DNA from 3 places in the Clostridium bornimense genome. Region 3 is predicted to be linked to each of the others. Evidence: riboswitches for the same ligand, from Rfam matches in the RefSeq annotation. Region 3 holds a riboswitch; each other region holds the start of a gene.

Region 1 (6,614 bases), 1.1 Mb from region 3:
CCAGTAAAATCTGTACCTTCTGTTAAGAAAGTTAAGTTATTTTGAATGTCTTCAGTAGAATTCATTCTAAATGCCTTATGAGATTTTCTAAGTTCAATTAATCCTTTATAGTAATTAAATAAATCTGAATACTCTCCTTTTCTTGACCAATCTAATTGATTTACACTATCAGGAGAACTATAACTATTTTCATCAAAAGTTCCATCTTCTTTAACCTTTGTTCTAGCAAACTCTTCTCCTGCTTGCATAAATGGTATACCTTGAGAAGTATATACTATTGCAGCTGACATCTTATTCATAGCTTGTAACTCCTCATCAGTTGCATCTGGATTAGTTGTTTGTAATCTATCCCATAATGTTAAGTTATCATGAGCAGAAGCATAATTAACTGTTTGATATGGTTCATTTGCCCATGGATCAACTTGTGTATGATCTCTACCGATATTGCTATAATCTATACCATCATGCTTAGTAGAACCAACAATACCGAACTTTATAGTTTCCTCGAAATCATCTCCACCATTAACAAAAGCTGGTTCTGTATTTGTAAATACATGTCCTTTTATACCATCTCTAATATCATCACTAAATGCTGCTATTTGCATTTCCCCAAATAAAGGAACGTTAGCTTTTAACGCAGCCTCACTACTTGATAATGAAGAAGTTCCACCTGTCCATCCTTCACCATACATTATTATAGTCTTATCTATCTTATCTAACTCAGTTCTAATTTCCTTCATAGTAGTAATATCATGAAGCCCCATAAGGTCAAATCTAAATCCATCAATATGATATTCTTCAGCCCAGTATACAACTGATTCTACTATCATTTTTCTAACCATAGAACGTTCAGATGCTAATTCATTTCCACAACCTGACCCATTTGAAAAGTTTCCTTCGGCATCTTGACGATAATAATAATCTGGTACTGCTAAATTAAATAATGAATCCGCAGTAGATCCTGTATGATTGTAAACAACATCCATAACAACTCTTATTCCAGCTTTATGAAGTGCTTGTACCATTTCTTTAAATTCAGTTATTCTAACTTCTGCTGTGTATGGATCTGAAGAATATGATCCTTCTACTGCATTATAATTTTGTGGGTCATATCCCCAGTTAAATTGTGCTTTATCTAACTTTGTTTCATCTATTGATCTTTGATCAAATGTTGGTAATAAATGAACTGTTGTTACCCCTAATTCTTTTAAGTGATCTATACCAGTTTTTATATCAGTTCCAGGAACTTTAGTCCCTTCTTCCCAGAATCCATTATATTTACCTCTATATTCTACAGATACTCCAGAATCTTCACTAATAGAAAAATCTCTTATATGAATTTCATATATTACAGAATCTGTTGCATCTTTAAGCTCAGGCTTAGTATCTGTGTCCCAACCTTCTGGATCTGTTGAATCTAAATCTACTACCATCCCTCTGTTACCATTTACTCCTACTGCTTTTGCATATGGATCAGTAACTTCATTAGTCTTTCCATTGATAGTAACTAAATAGTTGTAATAGGTTCCATTTAAATCACCTGATTGTTCTAATGACCAAGTTCCATTATCACCTTGTACCATATCTACAGTCTTTTTAGCGGCACATGTATAATCTTTACCATTAGTTCCGTAAAAAGCTACTTGGACCTTGCTTGCTGTTGGTGCCCACAATACAAACTTTGTTTTATCTTTTGAGTATAAAGCTCCTAAATCACCATCATATGTATATAACTTTGCAAAATCTTCTGTTTCATATATCTTACCAAAACTAGATATTGCTGAAGTATATCCCTTTATTTCTAATGTGTAAGTCTTATTTATATCAATCTTTGAATCTGTCTTTATCTTTCCACTAAGTTTATTATCATTGATTGTTAATTTATACTTACTTTCGTCTATAACCTTATTATCTTCCTTTAAAACTACTTTTGTATCATCTGCTAGTTTTGCATTAACTTTAAAACTAAAATCATTTAATGAATCTATCTTAAATGAGCTAATTGCTGGTTGTTTAATTGGTTCATCTGGATAATAATATATATTTTCATCGCCTTGTAAAAAATATGCATTAATTTCTCCATTATTATTAGCATATGCAAGATTTACAAATCTATCAATATCACAATCTTTAGCTGACCAATCTGGTTTCCTTATTATAACCCCTATACTTTCTGCATCCTTAACATTATCAAAAGATGCTGTTGCTATCTTTCCATAATCATCTTCATCTGTAAACGCAACTCCCTTACCATCATCTATCCAAGACCATACATCCCATTCATCATAGTCTTGTCCAAATCTATAGTAATGAATATTTAACTTAACATTATCAAAATCCCTATTAATTGCCTTTGGTTCTGAAACAGTAACGCTTGCATCCCCTTGAGTAACTACTACTTCTTGATCTCCATTAGATAACGATACCTTTTCATCAGATGTAGCTTTAGCTTCCCAATCACCTTTACGTACTATAAAGTTTATTTCACCTGCTTCTTCTGTAGATTCTACAACGGCAAATACACCATCATCATCTTTTCCCATAAAATCTACTTGTTTTCCATCTTTACCAGTTTCCCAAACCCATAAATTCCAATTACTATAATCCCCATCAGGCCTATTGTACCTAATCTTTACATATACAGTAGCATCACTTGCTGCTGATGCTGTAAATAAAGGTATCTGCATCATAGTAAACATAAGAATAACTGCTACGATTAAAGCTGACCAATGTTTTATCTTTTTCACAAACCCCACTCCTTTAAAACGTTTTCTCAAATTAATTATAATACAGTTTTAATTTTATATAAATGTATAAATATAGATTTGTAAATGTATACAAAGTTAACCCGGACTTCCTTTGTATACATTTACAATAGTAAGTAATTCCTTATACTAATAAAAAATAAAGTGACTTTTATTAAGCCACTTTACTCTAATTATTCTATATTCAATTTTATTATTTACTAATAAAAAGTTCCTATTTTCCTTAATACTAGTACTATCAATATTACTGTAGTTGTAACACTCTTACTTCCTTAGTATTTTATCGTAATGATTTTATAAATTTAGGTAATAAGCTTCCTAGAAAAACTAATACTACAGCTAATACTATAAACAATACTTGAATTCCGCTCATTTACTCTTCCCCCTTATTAAGTGAAAATAATTTTTTAAATATCAAAACTATATCACTTTATTACTAACTTTCACTAATAATGATAATAAATTTGCTAAATGAATTCAATATTGTTAAGAAAACTTTAATAGTTTATATATAAAGAATTAATGAACTTCTACATGTCTTTAGCCTTTGGTATTGGTTTACCAACTATATATACTGTTGCTCCTACTAATAATATTGATACTGGCAATACAATCCATATACTTATACCTAGCGCCGCTGGTATATACCCAGCTAGAATGGATATTGCCGCTACTGATAATGCATATGGCATTTGTGTTCTTACATGTTCTATATGGTTACATCCAGCACCTGTAGATGAAAGTATTGTTGTATCAGATATTGGTGAACAATGATCTCCAAATACAGCTCCTGTAAGTACTGCACTAGCACTTATTATAACTAAATTCATACTCCCTGAACCTACTGAAAATGCTAGCGGAATTGCAAGTGGCATTAAAATACCCATAGTTCCATAAGCTGTTCCTGTAGCAAATGATATAATTGCTCCTAGTATGAAAATAATTGATGGTAATATAAATGCTGGTATTTTATCAGATAAAATAGATACTAAATAATCTCCTGTACCTAAATCTTTAATAACTCCTGTTAAAGCCCATGCTAAAACAAGTATCACAGCTGTAATAATTAATGGTTTCATTCCTTCTATCCAAGTTTCAATAGCTTCTCCAACTGTGAATATCTTTTTACTTGCTGCCATTACTATTGCCACTATAGATGCTAAAAGTGCTGATTGGAATAATACTATAGATGCATCTGCTTTTCCAAAACAAGTTTGTATAGATCTCAATGACATAGGTGAATTTCTTATAATATCTATAGCAGCAGTATCATCTCCAGACATAACTATAGACTTACCATTTAAATAAAATCCAATTACTGCCCCAACTATTAAAACACCTATAGGAATTATGGCATTCCATATTGATAATTTTACATTAGCTTTTGGCTCTAATTCAGCATGTTCCTCTGTACTTTCTATATTTCCATTACTTAATACTTTACCTGTGGTTCTCGCTCTAACTTCAGCTTTATACATAGATCCAAATTCTCTTTTCATTAGTATTGTATATACTATAAAACAAAGAATAAGTATATTATAAAACCTATATGGTATCGTCTGTAAAAATACACTGAATCCATCAACCTCTTGACCTATTGCTGCAAATGCATCCTTAATTAAAGTTAATTCATAACCTACCCAGGTAGATATTATTGCAATTCCTGAAATAGGTGCCGCTGTTGCATCTATTATAAATGCTAATTTTTCTCTAGAAATTTTCATTTTATCTGTAACCGGCCTCATTATAGGACCTACTATAAGTGAATTAGCATAATCATCAAAAAACACTAAAAGTCCTAATATCCATGTTATTATTTGTGCACTTATTGGTCCTTTGGCTTTTTTCGCCAAAGCCTCTGCAATAGCTTTTGCTCCACCCATCTTTGCTACTAATGCTATTATTCCACCGATAACTAAAACCTGAAGTACTATACCTGCATTCCAAGGATCTGCTAATGCATTTATCATCCTCTGTACAATTTCTGTTATTGTTATAAATATAGCATTTATAACTGTAGAATCTACTAGGGAAATTAAAAATGCTCCCGAAATCAGACCTATAAATAGTGATACTATTACATTCTTTGTTATAAACGCTAAAATAATTGCAATTAATGGCGGTAATAAAGTTAGCACCCCATATCTATCAACATTTTTTATTTCTGTTCCATCACTACCTAATGCTATTGTTGTCATTGATATTGTTATTAACAATATCAGCATAAAAGTACGTAATACTCTTCTTTTGTTCTTCACTTTCTCTCCTCCTATTTTTTCTATTAAATGTAAAAAAAGCCTAGAGCATACACTCTAAGCTTAAAATTAACATTAATAATCATAAGTCGCGAGTGATAGCTCTCCATAAAATTCCTTTATGACAGTCTTAAAGATATTATCTGCAAAACCAGCATAGTATATTAAAGCATTAATACTAAACTTCGGCGACAATTCCTTTCGTTAAACTTCATCCTGCTTAAGTCCATCTAAATACTCTTAATTATCGCGCCTCTATCACGGAATATTCAATTATATAATTTATATCATGGCTAATATATTATTGTCAATGTAAATTGTTGTTTACTTGTCATAATCTGCTACGATTCTAGATTCTACAACCTTTTTTATATATCCCGCCGCTTCTACATGATGAGGATTTACTTGATATGAATCTAAATCTTCTCTTGTATTAAATACAGAATATAGAACAACATCATAAGCTGCGTCTGAATCATTCCAATTTATACCTACTTCTATCTCAACAATTTCGGAAATTTTATTCTTTAAACTTTCTAATGAGTTCTTAATTATCTCCGCATTTTCCTTTTTTGTTTTACCTTCTGCTTCTTCTTTTAACTTCCACATAACTATGTGCTTTACCATAATTACTTCCTCCTAAAATTATAATATTATTGTATTTATATAGTATATCATTATAATTATATAATAAAGAATACTTATTTAATATTACATAATAAGGAGGTAACTATGCTTTTAAAATCTGTATTAATTGACGGTGTTACTAAAATAGTCCCTATAACAGAAATGACATTTAATGAATTTTTATTAGATAAATATCAAGGCGATGAAGCTACTATTAGATCAGCCTTAAAAAAAGATGGCTTAAAACCATCTTATATAGATAAAGAAATTGATAAATTAAAAAAGGATTTTCTTAGATATTGCAATGAATTTTCACTAAAAGAAAAGTAGTATGGATACTTTTCCATACTACTTTTCTTTTAGTTGCTACCAGCTAAAATCTTGTTGCTCCTACCCGCTTGTCTAGCAACTTGATTCACCGATACCTTGTCCAAATCACCAGTAAAATTATCTACTCTAAGTTCCGTTCCATCAATAAGTTGTGTATCATATGCCTTTTTACCAACATATATCTTTGAGAATTCAGTAAAATTTTCACCTTTCACTACAAGAGCTCCATTTTCGATATATGTCTGATCAATACAAACATTTTTTACTCCTATACTAGTTTCAATTTTCTCCAACTTCTCATTGCCCATATAGTAGTTCTTCCCAAATAACATATCATACTGTATAAGAGCTAACTTTTCATCATAATCATCTTCATTTTTTAATGTATTATGAATATTAGGAATAATACCTTCCGTTATATTTAATGAATTTAATATTTTAGTTGATAACTGATATGATTCTATATTTTCATCATTTTTCTCCAACCCTATATTGTCCCATATTACATAGTCAACTTTATACTTGTCTATATAACTTGCATTTTCATTCGTTATTACATTTAATGTTGGTAAATGATCTGACACTAGTGAAAGGATAACTGGTTCACCTCTATTTTCTAAATTTTCTATTAAACTTT
Region 2 (6,614 bases), 720 kb from region 3:
ATCGTTAAATACTGAGTGTAATATACAAATTAGAGGCAATGATAATGTGATACTTTCGGACAACACTACTAAAAAATTTAGTAAGGATATTGATAGTATTAATTTAAAATCTCAGAAAAATGCTGTAGCAATGTCAATTAAGTATAGTAATTCAAATGTATATGGAATATTATCTTATCCTATATATAATCTTTTATTTTGATTAATACAGAAGACGATATAATCGTTAAAATGTACATGCAATATACATCTTAAAATTGGATTAATTTTAATAGGGTGAAGTTTATATACGTGATTAATGAAGTTTTCTCGCGAAAAAAATTATAGTATTGGACAAGTAATTTATACTAGGTTGATGAATAAATTTTATAGAAGTTATAATAACATAATTAGAGAAATTACATAGGAATTTCTTTCATAATGATGCACTGAAAAGAGGGCTTTTGCTTATAAAATTTATTGCGATAGTCATATTATTTTTTAATTTTATATATTTTAGTTATATAAATTATGATACAGTATTTTACTGCAAAGCTAATAGATTAAAACGATATGTATAATACCTAAATAAAACTAAAAAAATATAAAAATATTATAAAAAGCTATTGATAACAAATAATAATTATTATATAATAATAAATGTGAGTAACGAATGAAAACAAAATGTAAAAGCACAAAAGATAAAAATAAAGATTTAATTGAGATATATAAGTATAATAAAAATGTTATGGAGGGAATTTAGTTATGAAAAAGTTTATTTGTACAGTATGTGGATATATTCATGAAGGGGATGCAGCTCCAGAAATGTGCCCAATTTGTAAGGCGACTGCAGATAAATTCCAAGAGCAAGCAGGAGAATTAAAATGGGCTGATGAACACAGAATCGGAGTAGCAGCAGGAGTAGATCCAGAAATATTAGAAGGATTAAGAGCGAACTTTACTGGAGAATGTACAGAAGTTGGTATGTACTTAGCAATGAGTAGACAAGCTGATAGAGAAGGATATCCAGAAGTAGCAGAAGCATATAAGAGAATTGCCTTTGAAGAAGCAGAACATGCAGCAAAATTTGCTGAATTACTAGGAGAAGTAGTAGTAGCAGATACAAAAGCAAACTTAGAAGCTAGAGTTGCAGCAGAGTATGGAGCAACAGAAGGTAAGAAACAATTAGCAACACTTGCAAAACAACAAAATTTAGATGCTATACATGATACAGTTCATGAAATGTGTAAAGATGAAGCAAGACACGGAATGGCATTCAAAGGATTATTAGAAAGATACTTCACTAACAAATAATTAAAAAGATACAAGTGAAAGATTTGGTTTATATATATATAATTTAAATAAGAATATTATGGAGGAAATTTAGTTATGAAGAAGTTTATTTGTACAGTATGTGGATATATTCATGAAGGAGATGCAGCACCAGAAATGTGCCCAATTTGTAAGGCCACTGCAGATAAGTTCCAAGAGCAAGCAGGAGAATTAAAATGGGCTGATGAACACAGAATCGGAGTAGCAGCAGGAGTAGATCCAGAAATATTAGAAGGATTAAGAGCAAACTTTGTTGGAGAATGTACAGAAGTTGGTATGTACTTAGCAATGAGTAGACAAGCTGATAGAGAAGGATATCCAGAAGTAGCAGAAGCGTATAAGAGAATTGCCTTTGAAGAAGCAGAACATGCAGCAAAATTTGCTGAATTACTAGGAGAAGTAGTAGTAGCAGATACAAAAGCAAACTTAGAAGCTAGAGTTGCAGCAGAATATGGAGCAACAGAAGGTAAGAAACAATTAGCAACACTTGCAAAACAACAAAACTTAGATGCTATACATGATACAGTTCATGAAATGTGTAAAGATGAAGCAAGACACGGAATGGCATTCAAAGGATTATTAGAAAGATACTTCACTAACAAATAGTTTTAATATTATATAACCTATTAAAAAGATAAGGCTCTCGCAATAACAAATGAAAATTTGTAGGCGAGAGCTTTTTTAGTACACAGTAATGATTGAAATTCCTATTACATATGAAGAAGTGAGATATGGAAATAAGACAGTATATGATAAACAGGTAGCTTATTTAAAAAAGTTATTAAATAAGACAAAATAAATGGTTAATTTAAGGTGATGTACTAATATATTTGAAGAAAATGTTTTAAGGAATTTTTGCATCTTAATAAAAAAGGTTGAAAAATAGGAATTATACTAATTGAAAGTAAATATGTGGATATGATATATTATTATTAGTGTCTTATAAATTAGGAGGAAAAAAGTATGCAAAAAAATTCAGGGTTGGCTATTGCATCTATGATATTAGGAATTATATCAATAGTATTTTCGATAACTTTTATATTTGCTTTTTTAGGTGTAATTTTGGGAATAGTAGGATTGGTTTTGGGCATAGTAGGAAGATCACAAATACAGAGATCACAAGGAGAGATAAATGGAAGTGGTATGGCACTAGCAGGAATAATATGTTCTTCTGTATCATTAGGCATAGTAGTATTAATGTGCTTGGGATGTGCTGCAATTTTAAAAGTTGATGATTCAATGGACTATTATTATCTAAAATTAATTTTAGGTGGAGTTTAGAAGAACCTTTTTAAGGTTCTTTTTTATTTATAGCTCTTTCTCTCCTAATAGAGGTAAAATTATATTCATATTGATTTCTTATCACTATTTAATATTTGGTAACCATATGTTCTATTTATACTAGTATTATAAATAATGTATATAAAGTTGAATCAGATAATCAGTTTGCTCAACCCAAAGAAGGAAATCAATTTTTAGCTGTATATTGTACTTTAGAAAATATTTCCGATAAAGATCAAGTAGTTTCGTCTATTATGATGTTCAAAGTTGTTGATAGTGTATGTACATAAAAGTATGTTTAAAAATATAATAACTAAGTAAATACAAATTATTACAAGTCACTTGATTTTAAAGATAAATAAGTGTATTATAAAAACATGTGAATATTAGTTGTAATGATAGAGGTGCGATGTTTAATAGTACCATTATGGAGGTAAGCGCTATGAAGTAATGGAAAAGGAATCATCGCCGAAGTGTATAGTTAATGCTTTAAGGACTATATTGCTGGGCTTGCATAAAATATATGTAAGACTGTCACAGTGTTGTGGAGTGCTATCCGAAGTAGTTAATTTTTCATGTATTTCAACATGAATTAATAGCCGTGGATTTCTCCAGGGCTTTTCTTGATATAAAAATGTACCTATAGCATTTAATTACGCTAAATATTTAAACTAATTTTTAGGGGGAATTCATCGTGAAAAAGAGATTAAGAGTAGGTATACTTGGGGCTACAGGTTTTGTTGGACAAAGATTAGTTACATTATTGACAGATCATCCATATTTTGATGTTACTGTAGTAGCAGCTAGTGGTAGAAGTGCAGGAAAAAGTTATGAAGAAGTGGTAGGATCAAAATGGAAACTTGATATACCTATGCCAGAATGGGTAAAACCAATGGTTATAAGAAACCTTAATAATATAGAAGAAGTTAAGGATGATGTTGATTTTGTATTTTGTGCAGTAAATATGGACAAAAATACTATAAAGGAATTAGAAGAAGCATATGCAAAAGCTGAAATTCCTGTCGTGTCAAACAATTCAGCTCACAGAATGACAAAAGACGTACCAGTAATTGTTCCAGAAATAAATGCATCTCATTTAGAAATCATTAATGCACAAAGAAAGAGATTAGGAACAAAGAGAGGGTTTATAGCTACAAAGCCTAACTGTTCAATACAAAGCTATGTACCACCATTAACAGCATTATTAGAATTTGAACCAACAAAGGTAGTAGTTTCTACTTATCAAGCTGTTTCAGGAAGTGGTAAAACTTTAAAAGAATGGCCTGAGATGGAGGATAATATCATTCCATTTATCGGTGGAGAAGAAGAAAAGAGTGAACAAGAACCATTGAAAGTATGGGGCCATATTGAAAATGATGAGATAAAATTTGTTGATGGTATAACAATATCAGCTCAATGTATTAGAGTTCCAGTATTAGATGGACATTTAGCAACTGTTTCTGTTTCATTTAAGAAGAAACCAACTAAGGAACAAATTTTAACTAAATGGGCTGAATATTCAGGAAGACCTCAAGAACTTGAACTTCCATTAGCACCAAAGCAATTTATTACTTATTTTGAAGAAGAAAATAGACCACAAACTCATTTAGATAGAGATATAGAAAGAGGAATGGGAATATCTGTTGGTAGATTAAGAGAAGATACTATATTTGATTATAAATTTGTTGGACTTTCCCACAATACATTAAGAGGAGCAGCAGGTGGAGCTGTTTTAATGGCAGAATTGCTTTATAGAGAAGGCTATTTAGAATAGTTTTAAGAAAAATAGTGAATAGGTAAGAAATCAAAAGTTTCTAATAATGAGCTGTTGCACGAAAGGTGTGACAGCTTTTTTAGTAAGTTTGATAATCAGAGGACTGGAGCATAAAGTTTTTTATTATATGATAGTACTTTGTTATTTTATTAAGAATTATATGATACAATAATGTAAAATAATTCAATAGAAGGAGTATTATATGAGAAGGCTCACAAGAAAGAAAAGACATAAAGAAAAATTATCAACTGGGATTATTAAGATTTTTGTATTAATATTATTGCTAATCATTATAGCAACAATAGTTGGTTATATATTTGCAAAGGTAGTATAGAAGAAAATATAAAATGATTTAGATGATCTTATAGAAGTAGCAAAGAGATTAGGGGATAAATCTCAGGAAGTGATTAGTTATATAAAACTCTATAATTGGAGTTATTATAGCAAAATTAGAGGTGTTGACTTTAGAAATTTGTATTCAGCAGTACAAGATTTATAAGAAGCGTATATTTAGTTGGAAGTATAGATAATATCGAAGTAGATAATACTATATAAGATTGTATTATGTATATAATTGTAAGATTTATGTAAGAATAACGACAAATGTCCCGTGTATATCAATATACATAAAACAAAGAAAAATAGAGAAATTTTAAGTATTCTTATGATAAATATCAAAAAAAGAACAATTGATAAATTTTTTATATAAAACAGGTGCTATAATAAGTCTTGTCGCTGCGAGAGAGCAGTAACAAAAAAGAAAAAAGTTATTGACAAGATTCGATAGCTTTGATATAATAAATGAGCGTCGCAAGAGAGCGACAGATGATCTTTGAAAATTGAACAGAAGAAACATATAACCAGTTAATTCTTTAAATTGACTCATATATATGAAGTCAGCAAACTAGTACTAAGCTAGTAATCAAACTTTTTAAATTGAGAGTTTGATCCTGGCTCAGGACGAACGCTGGCGGCGTGCTTAACACATGCAAGTCGAGCGAACAAAGCTCCTTCGGGAGTGGAGTTAGCGGCGGACGGGTGAGTAACACGTGGGTAACCTGCCTTATAGAGGGGGATAGCCTTCCGAAAGGAAGATTAATACCGCATAAGAAGTAGAAGTCGCATGGCTTTAGCTTTAAAGGAGCAATCCGCTATAAGATGGACCCGCGGCGCATTAGCTAGTTGGTGAGGTAACGGCTCACCAAGGCGACGATGCGTAGCCGACCTGAGAGGGTGATCGGCCACATTGGAACTGAGACACGGTCCAGACTCCTACGGGAGGCAGCAGTGGGGAATATTGCACAATGGGCGAAAGCCTGATGCAGCAACGCCGCGTGGGTGATGAAGGTTTTCGGATCGTAAAGCCCTGTCTTTTGGGACGATAATGACGGTACCAAAGGAGGAAGCCACGGCTAACTACGTGCCAGCAGCCGCGGTAATACGTAGGTGGCAAGCGTTGTCCGGATTTACTGGGCGTAAAGGGAGCGTAGGCGGACCTTTAAGTGAGATGTGAAATACCCGAGCTCAACTTGGGTGCTGCATTTCAAACTGGAGGTCTAGAGTGTCGGAGAGGTAAGTGGAATTCCTAGTGTAGCGGTGAAATGCGTAGAGATTAGGAAGAACCCCGGTGGCGAAGGCGACTTACTGGACGATAACTGACGCTGAGGCTCGAAAGCGTGGGGAGCAAACAGGATTAGATACCCTGGTAGTCCACGCCGTAAACGATGAATACTAGGTGTGGGGGTTGTCATGACCTCCGTGCCGTCGCAAACGCATTAAGTATTCCGCCTGGGGAGTACGGTCGCAAGATTAAAACTCAAAGGAATTGACGGGGGCCCGCACAAGCAGCGGAGCATGTGGTTTAATTCGAAGCAACGCGAAGAACCTTACCTAGACTTGACATCTCCTGAATTACTCTTAATCGAGGAAGTCCCTTCGGGGACAGGAAGACAGGTGGTGCATGGTTGTCGTCAGCTCGTGTCGTGAGATGTTGGGTTAAGTCCCGCAACGAGCGCAACCCTTATTGTTAGTTGCTACCATTAAGTTGAGCACTCTAGCAAGACTGCCGTGGTTAACGCGGAGGAAGGTGGGGATGACGTCAAATCATCATGCCCCTTATGTCTAGGGCTACACACGTGCTACAATGGTGAGTACAAAGAGACGCAAAACCGTGAGGTGGAGCAAAACTCAAAAACTCATCCCAGTTCGGATTGTAGGCTGCAACTCGCCTACATGAAGTTGGAGTTGC
Region 3 (6,614 bases):
TAAACTTTTTCACTTTTAACAACCCCTTAGTAACCATAGATATAATAATCTATGTTTAATTCTTTGAAATTATTATAGATTCTATAATTAATATTTAACAAAAAAAAGAGAGAATGATATTTTTTATCATACTCTCTTTGTAAATATTTCACAATATAATTTTACCTTTTTTGATTAAGTGGGTTTCCTTTTCCCATTCTTTTCTTATCATCTGCTAAACTTAATTTATCATATTCTTCCTTATTAACCTTATCGTATTCCCTATTAATTTTCTCTTCCTGTTTTTTATTATCACTCATTTAAATCACCTCTTCATTTGTATTTTCTCAATACAATGAAGAAATATACTTCATGCTGACAATTATTAAAAACCTAAAACTTCATCTAATTCTGCTTCTAGTTCCTTACTAATATTCAAAAGTGGTAATCTTATCTCATCACTTTCAATTAAATTCATCTTTTTTGCTATATATTTAAGCGGTGCAGGATTTGGTTCTTTAAATAATAATGGAATAAATTCATACAATGGCTTCCAAAGTTTTAATGCTTCTTCCATCTTTCCTTCTTTTATATATTTATATATGCTAACAAACTCTTTAGTATTTACATGACATGAAGCTAGTATCCCTCCATCTCCTCCTAATGCTAAAGTTGAGTAGAATAGAGCATCCTCTCCTGTTAATACAGCAAAATCTTTAGGCTTATTCATAATTAATTTTTGCGATTCAGTAAAACTTCCTGAAGCATCTTTAATACCAACTATATTTGGTATTTCTGCAAGCTTTAATATTGTTGATATTTCAATATTTCTTCCTGTTCTATATGGAATATTATATAAAATAATATCTGTATTTATTGATTCTGCAAGAGCTTTAAAATGTTCATATATTCCCCTTTGATCTGGTCTATTATAATATGGGCATACTGATAGAATACCATCTACTCCTAACGCTTCTACTTTTTTTGCTTTTTCTATCAAAGATTTTGTATTATTTCCCCCAACACCAACTACTACCTTTACTCTTCCTTTTACATATTCTATAGTCTTTTCTATTATAGAAAAATATTCATCTTCACTTAAAGTAGGTGTTTCTCCAGTAGTTCCTAAAGGAATAAATCCAGTAATACCTGTATCTATATAACTTTCTATCATATTCTTATAAGAATCAAAATCAACTTCTCCATCTTTAAATGGTGTAATAATAGGTAACCATACTCCACTAAATTTCATAAAAATCCCCACCTTTTATATAATTTCTGATGCTAATAAATCTTCATAACTTTGTCTTTTACATACTACTCTACTATTTCCGTCTTTAACCATAACCACTGCTGGTCTAGGTATTTTATTATAGTTAGATGACATAGAGTAACCATATGCCCCTGTAGTAGCTACTGCAAGTATATCTCCACTTTCAACCTTTGGTAGTTTAGCATCTGATATTAATATATCACCTGACTCACAACATTTTCCTGCTACAGTTACTAACTCTTCTTCCTTACAATTCATCTTATTGGCAATAGCACATTCATAATCTGCTCTATATAAAGATGGCCTTATATTATCTGTCATACCACCATCTACTGATATATATTTTCTTACTTCTGGTATTTCTTTTATTGATCCTACTGTATAAAGAGTTGTACCTGCATTACCAATAATAGATCTTCCTGGCTCTATAATTAATTTAGGCATAGGATATTCTAATTTTTTAGACATCTCTTCTGCCTTATTTAATATAGCATCACAAAATACTTTCGGATTCTTTGGTTTATCTTCTTTAGTGTAATATATTCCGAAGCCACCTCCTAAATCTAATTCTGGAAGTTCTATCCCTAGTTTTGATCTTACATCATTCATTATATTAAACATAACTTCTACTTCATCGACAAAAGGATCTACATCAAATATTTGAGATCCTATGTGAGCATGCAATCCCATAAGTTTAATATTCTCTAACTTCAATATCTCTTTCACAGCATTTACTACACCATCATTAATAAGTGTAAAACCAAACTTAGAGTCTATTTGACCTGTTTTAATATAATCATGGGTATGAGCCTCAATACCTGGTGTTATTCTAATATAAACATTGACAACTTTATTTTCTTTCTTTGCAAATTCATTAATTGTATTTAATTCATAAAAATTATCTGCAACAAATCTTCCAACACCTAAAGAGATACCCATTTTAATCTCTTCAATAGTTTTATTATTTCCATGAAATAATACCTTCTCCATAGGAAACCCACTTTTATAAGCTGTATATAACTCTCCACCTGATACTACATCTAAACATAATCCTTCTTCATTTATAATTTTGCACATTTCTAATGGTAAAAATGCTTTTCCTGCATAAGTAACTCTATTTCCATTCTCTTTTACTTTAAAATTCCTTAGATACTCTCTACATACATTTCTCACATGTTGTTCATCAATGACATATAGCGGAGTAGAATATTCTTTAGCTAATTCTTTTGTTGATACTCCACCTATATAAAGTGTATCTTCTTCTATCCTCATTGTCCCTAATAACTTCATTAAAATAGCCCCCTTAATTAACTTACTACGAATACTGCTTTATGCTACAACATTTATATAGATTTATTTTTCTTATGTAAAAATTACTAAAAAACAAAAAAACAGCTAGGGTACACTTACCTTAGCTGTATTATGCAATACATCATTTTTGTAAAATGTAACCTTTGTAGCTCTCCACGAAAATTAGTGACAACATCATAAATATTATTTATAATGCCAGTGAACTTCAACGTCTATCCATTCACTTCGGCCATTGTCCCTTTCATTATTTCTCACTGTGTACCCACTAAAAATAACTACTATTGACTTTAGCACCTCTACCATAGGCAATATTCATTAATTATTTATTTTAGATTATTTTATCATCAATAACAATATATTTCAATAGTTAATAATAAGTTCTATATTTTATAAAATTCTGTAATAACATTTTCAAAATATTCAATATCTTTAACTCCCATAACCTCTCTTATAGAATGCATAGCAAGCATAGCTGCACCTATATCTACACTCTTAATTGGTAAATGTGATGAAGATATTGGTCCAATAGTAGAACCTCCCATCATATCAGAACGATTTACAAACGTTTGATATGGCACATTAGCCTTATTACATATATTCTTAAAAATAGCTATAGATTCTGCATCTGATGTATATCTTTGATTTGCAGAAATTTTTATTACTGGTCCCTTATTTATATATGGTATGTTTGTTGGATCATTTTTTTCCGATCTGTTAGGATGGATTCCATGAGCACCATCAGCAGATATCATAAATGAATTAGCAAGATTCATAAAGAAATTTTCTCTATTTCCTCCCATACTATATATTATTCTCTCTAATACATTTGAAAGCATCGGAGAGTCGGCTCCTTGCTTAGTAGTACTTCCAATTTCCTCATTATCAAAAAGTGCTAATACATTAGTTCCCTTAAATCCACTATTTAAAGAATTTATCATTGCTTTTACACCAACAAATGCCATTGATAAATCATCTATTCTTGAAGATGATATAAATTCTTTTTCAACACCAAAAGTAGTACCTTTTTCAAATTCATATAAATATAAATCGAAATCTAAAATATCATCTACTTCTATAGATAATTGTTTTGATACTATCTTTAGCAGATAATTATCTTTTTCAAACTCTTCAGTTATAAGGCCTAAAATAGGTAAAGTATCTACTTGTTTATTTAATTCTACCCCTTTATTTATCTCTCTATTCATATGTATTGCTAAATTTGGTATATATGCTATAGGTTCATTTATGTTCACAATATGATAATTAGGCTTCAATGGATTATCACTTTTAGTACAAACTCTTCCTGCAATAGCTAATGGTCTATCAAACCAGGTATTAATTATAGGTCCTCCATAAACTTCAGTATTTAACTTTATATAATTATTACTTATCATCTCTGGATTAGGTTTTATTCTAAATCCTGGTGAATCTGTATGAGCCCCCACTATTTTAAATCCATCAAAATTAACACTTTCTTCACCAATAGTGAAAACAACTAATGCTGATCCATTTTTATCTACAAAATATTTTCCACCACTATTTACTTGCCATCTTTGGCATTCTTTCAATTCCTCAAACCCTTCTGTTCTTAATATGTTTTTAATATTTTCTACTGCATGAAATGCTGTAGGACTACTATATAAAAAATCTATTAATTCTTTACTTAAACTACACATAATATTCCCTCCTAATTTATACAGTATAACAAATTAATTTATTTATATGCAAATGGTAATTCTTTAATATATAATTAAAGAAATAAACTATAATAAAGCGAGGTATAACTATATATGTTTTCTAAATTTTTAGTAAGAACCTTTATAAAAAATAGTGAAGACTATAAAAACAATAGTAAAGTTAGAGACAAATTTGGATTTCTTGGTGGAATTGTAGGAATCATTATAAATATAATTTTATTCTCTATAAAATTTGTAGTTGGTATATTATCTAATTCTCTAGCTGTTACAGCTGACGCTTTTAATAATTTATCCGATGTTTTTAGTTCAGTAGTAACAATTATTGGATTTAAGTTAGCATCAAAACCTGCCGATGATGATCATCCTTATGGTCATGGTCGTATAGAGTATATATCAGCACTAATAGTTTCAGTGTTAGTAATATTAGTTGGTTTTTCTTTCGTAAAATCTTCTATTTCAAGAATTATTCATCCTGTTCCAATAAAATTTCAATGGATACCAACTTTACTTATATTAATTTCAATATCCTTTAAACTATGGCTTAGTAGATTTAATGGTTATTTAGCTAAACTTATTAACTCTTCTGCCCTTAAAGCTTCTTCTGTAGATGCTCTTAGTGATTGTTTTACTTCTGGAACTGTTGTTATATCATTAATTCTATCTAATTGGATTCCTTTTCCTCTAGATGGCATAATGGGACTAATAGTTGCTATTTTTATATTATATTCAGGATTTCAATTATCTAAAGAAACATTGAATACTTTATTAGGAGAAAAACCTTCTACTGAATTAGTTACAAATATTGAATCAGAGGTATTATCTTATCCTAATATATTAGGTGTCCATGACTTACTAATTCATTCATATGGTCCTAATAAATATCTTGCTTCTATACATGCTGAAGTTCCTTCAACATTAACACTAGTTGAAGTCCATGACATAATTGATAGAGCAGAAAAAGAAATTTCAACAAAATTAAACGTGCATCTTGTAATTCATATGGATCCAATAAATTTAAACCATAAAGAAATCAGTATCACCGAAGACATAATGAGAGATATTCTTAAAGACTTTCATTGTATCACCAATATGAGTGATTTAAGGCTTGTAGGCAGCGGTGATGATAAAAATGTACTATTTAATATAACTACTGATGATACTTTATATAAAACATATAAATCCGAAACTGATCTAATCAACGACATAAATAAAGAAATCAAACTAAAAAATTTAAATTTTTCAACAGTAATAACTGTTAACAAAACCAAATAGTTTTCACCAGATTTCCTCTTATTCATATACTAATATTATAAAAAACATTGATATTATAGTATCAAATAGGAGGAAAAAATTATGTACTGTTTTTACCAATCAATTGCAGAATCAGAGGAGAAATTAAATCGTTCCTTCAATTGCGCTCTTCGTAAGATTCAATGCTTAATTAAAGAAAGTAACTTAAGCTGTTGTAAAAAGAAAGAATTACTTTGCGAAGTTAAAGAAGCTTTCTGTGATAGAAAAGCTGCCGCAAATAATTTATTTAGCACAGCTTATAGTCTAAATCAAGCACTAGAATGTGGAAATAATTCTCCTTGTCTAGTAAAACAAATAGCTGAAGCAGCTGAAAAAGAAGCAGAAGCATTTGCTTGTTTTACAAAAGAAGTGACTAGACTTATCTGCTGTCTTTTCAAAGGTTGCTCAAAGAACTTATGTAAAAAAGTATGTGAATTCATAGAACTATTAAAATCAACAGCTATGGCTGAAAGAAAGTTAGCTAGCGATTTTGCCCAATTATTATCAGCTTTAGAAAATGCCAATAATTGTGATTGCGACCGTGATTGTTGTGACTTTGACTGTGACTTTGACTGTGATTGCAATTCCCGTTGCAATTCTGATTTTGACTATAACTCATATAATAATTCTAGTAACGAATTCAACACTAGAAATACTTGGACTAACTTTACTGATAATTGTAATGAATATTCAAATGATTATGCAAACTATGATAATTACAATAGTTGTTCAAATAATTACAATAACTACGACAATTATAATAATTATAGTGACGTAGCTAGTTATAATGATAATTGCAATAACTATAATTATAATGATGTAGCTAGCTATAATGATAATTATAATAACTGCAATTCTAATAATTGCAACAATTCTTGTTGCTGTCCTTGTGATTGTGATACTAGAACTTTATCATTAGATGAAATTGTTGGTAGAAATAATTGTAATTATTAATAGCTCTACAAAAGTTATCTATAAATTAATATTTCAAAAGAATAAGAGTTCATCTCTTATTCTTTTGAAAAGTTAGAAAATTTAAAATTTAAAAAATAATGTGTTTTTTT

The links. A riboswitch is a leader RNA that binds a small molecule or an ion and turns the genes downstream of it on or off. The one in region 3 is predicted to bind lysine.
Region 1: another riboswitch for lysine. It lies ahead of CM240_RS12940 (Na+/H+ antiporter NhaC family protein); the one in region 3 lies ahead of lysA (diaminopimelate decarboxylase).
Region 2: another riboswitch for lysine. It lies ahead of asd (aspartate-semialdehyde dehydrogenase); the one in region 3 lies ahead of lysA (diaminopimelate decarboxylase).

The regions. Positions count from the first base shown of each region.
Region 1 is NZ_HG917868.1:2,842,202-2,848,815, forward strand. It holds gene pulA (type I pullulanase) at 1-2,747, opposite strand, end outside; gene CM240_RS12940 (Na+/H+ antiporter NhaC family protein) at 3,296-5,023, opposite strand; lysine riboswitch at 5,112-5,286, opposite strand; gene CM240_RS12945 (Dabb family protein) at 5,345-5,647, opposite strand; gene CM240_RS12950 (hypothetical protein) at 5,753-5,977, shown strand; gene CM240_RS12955 (LTA synthase family protein) at 6,007-6,614, opposite strand, start outside.
Region 2 is NZ_HG917868.1:286,540-293,153, forward strand. It holds gene CM240_RS01310 (hypothetical protein) at 1-15, shown strand, start outside; gene CM240_RS01315 (NADH peroxidase) at 745-1,293, shown strand; gene CM240_RS01320 (NADH peroxidase) at 1,369-1,917, shown strand; gene CM240_RS01325 (DUF4190 domain-containing protein) at 2,275-2,592, shown strand; gene CM240_RS17160 (DUF4352 domain-containing protein) at 2,688-2,882, shown strand; lysine riboswitch at 2,984-3,155, shown strand; gene asd (aspartate-semialdehyde dehydrogenase) at 3,287-4,366, shown strand; gene CM240_RS18115 (hypothetical protein) at 4,569-4,700, shown strand; rRNA gene CM240_RS01335 (16S ribosomal RNA) at 5,299-6,614, shown strand, end outside.
Region 3 is NZ_HG917868.1:1,004,771-1,011,384, reverse strand. It holds gene CM240_RS04465 (hypothetical protein) at 1-13, opposite strand, end outside; gene CM240_RS17760 (hypothetical protein) at 162-299, opposite strand; gene dapA (4-hydroxy-tetrahydrodipicolinate synthase) at 365-1,231, opposite strand; gene lysA (diaminopimelate decarboxylase) at 1,247-2,542, opposite strand; lysine riboswitch at 2,702-2,870, opposite strand; gene CM240_RS04450 (M18 family aminopeptidase) at 2,944-4,239, opposite strand; gene CM240_RS04445 (cation diffusion facilitator family transporter) at 4,354-5,532, shown strand; gene CM240_RS04440 (hypothetical protein) at 5,614-6,504, shown strand.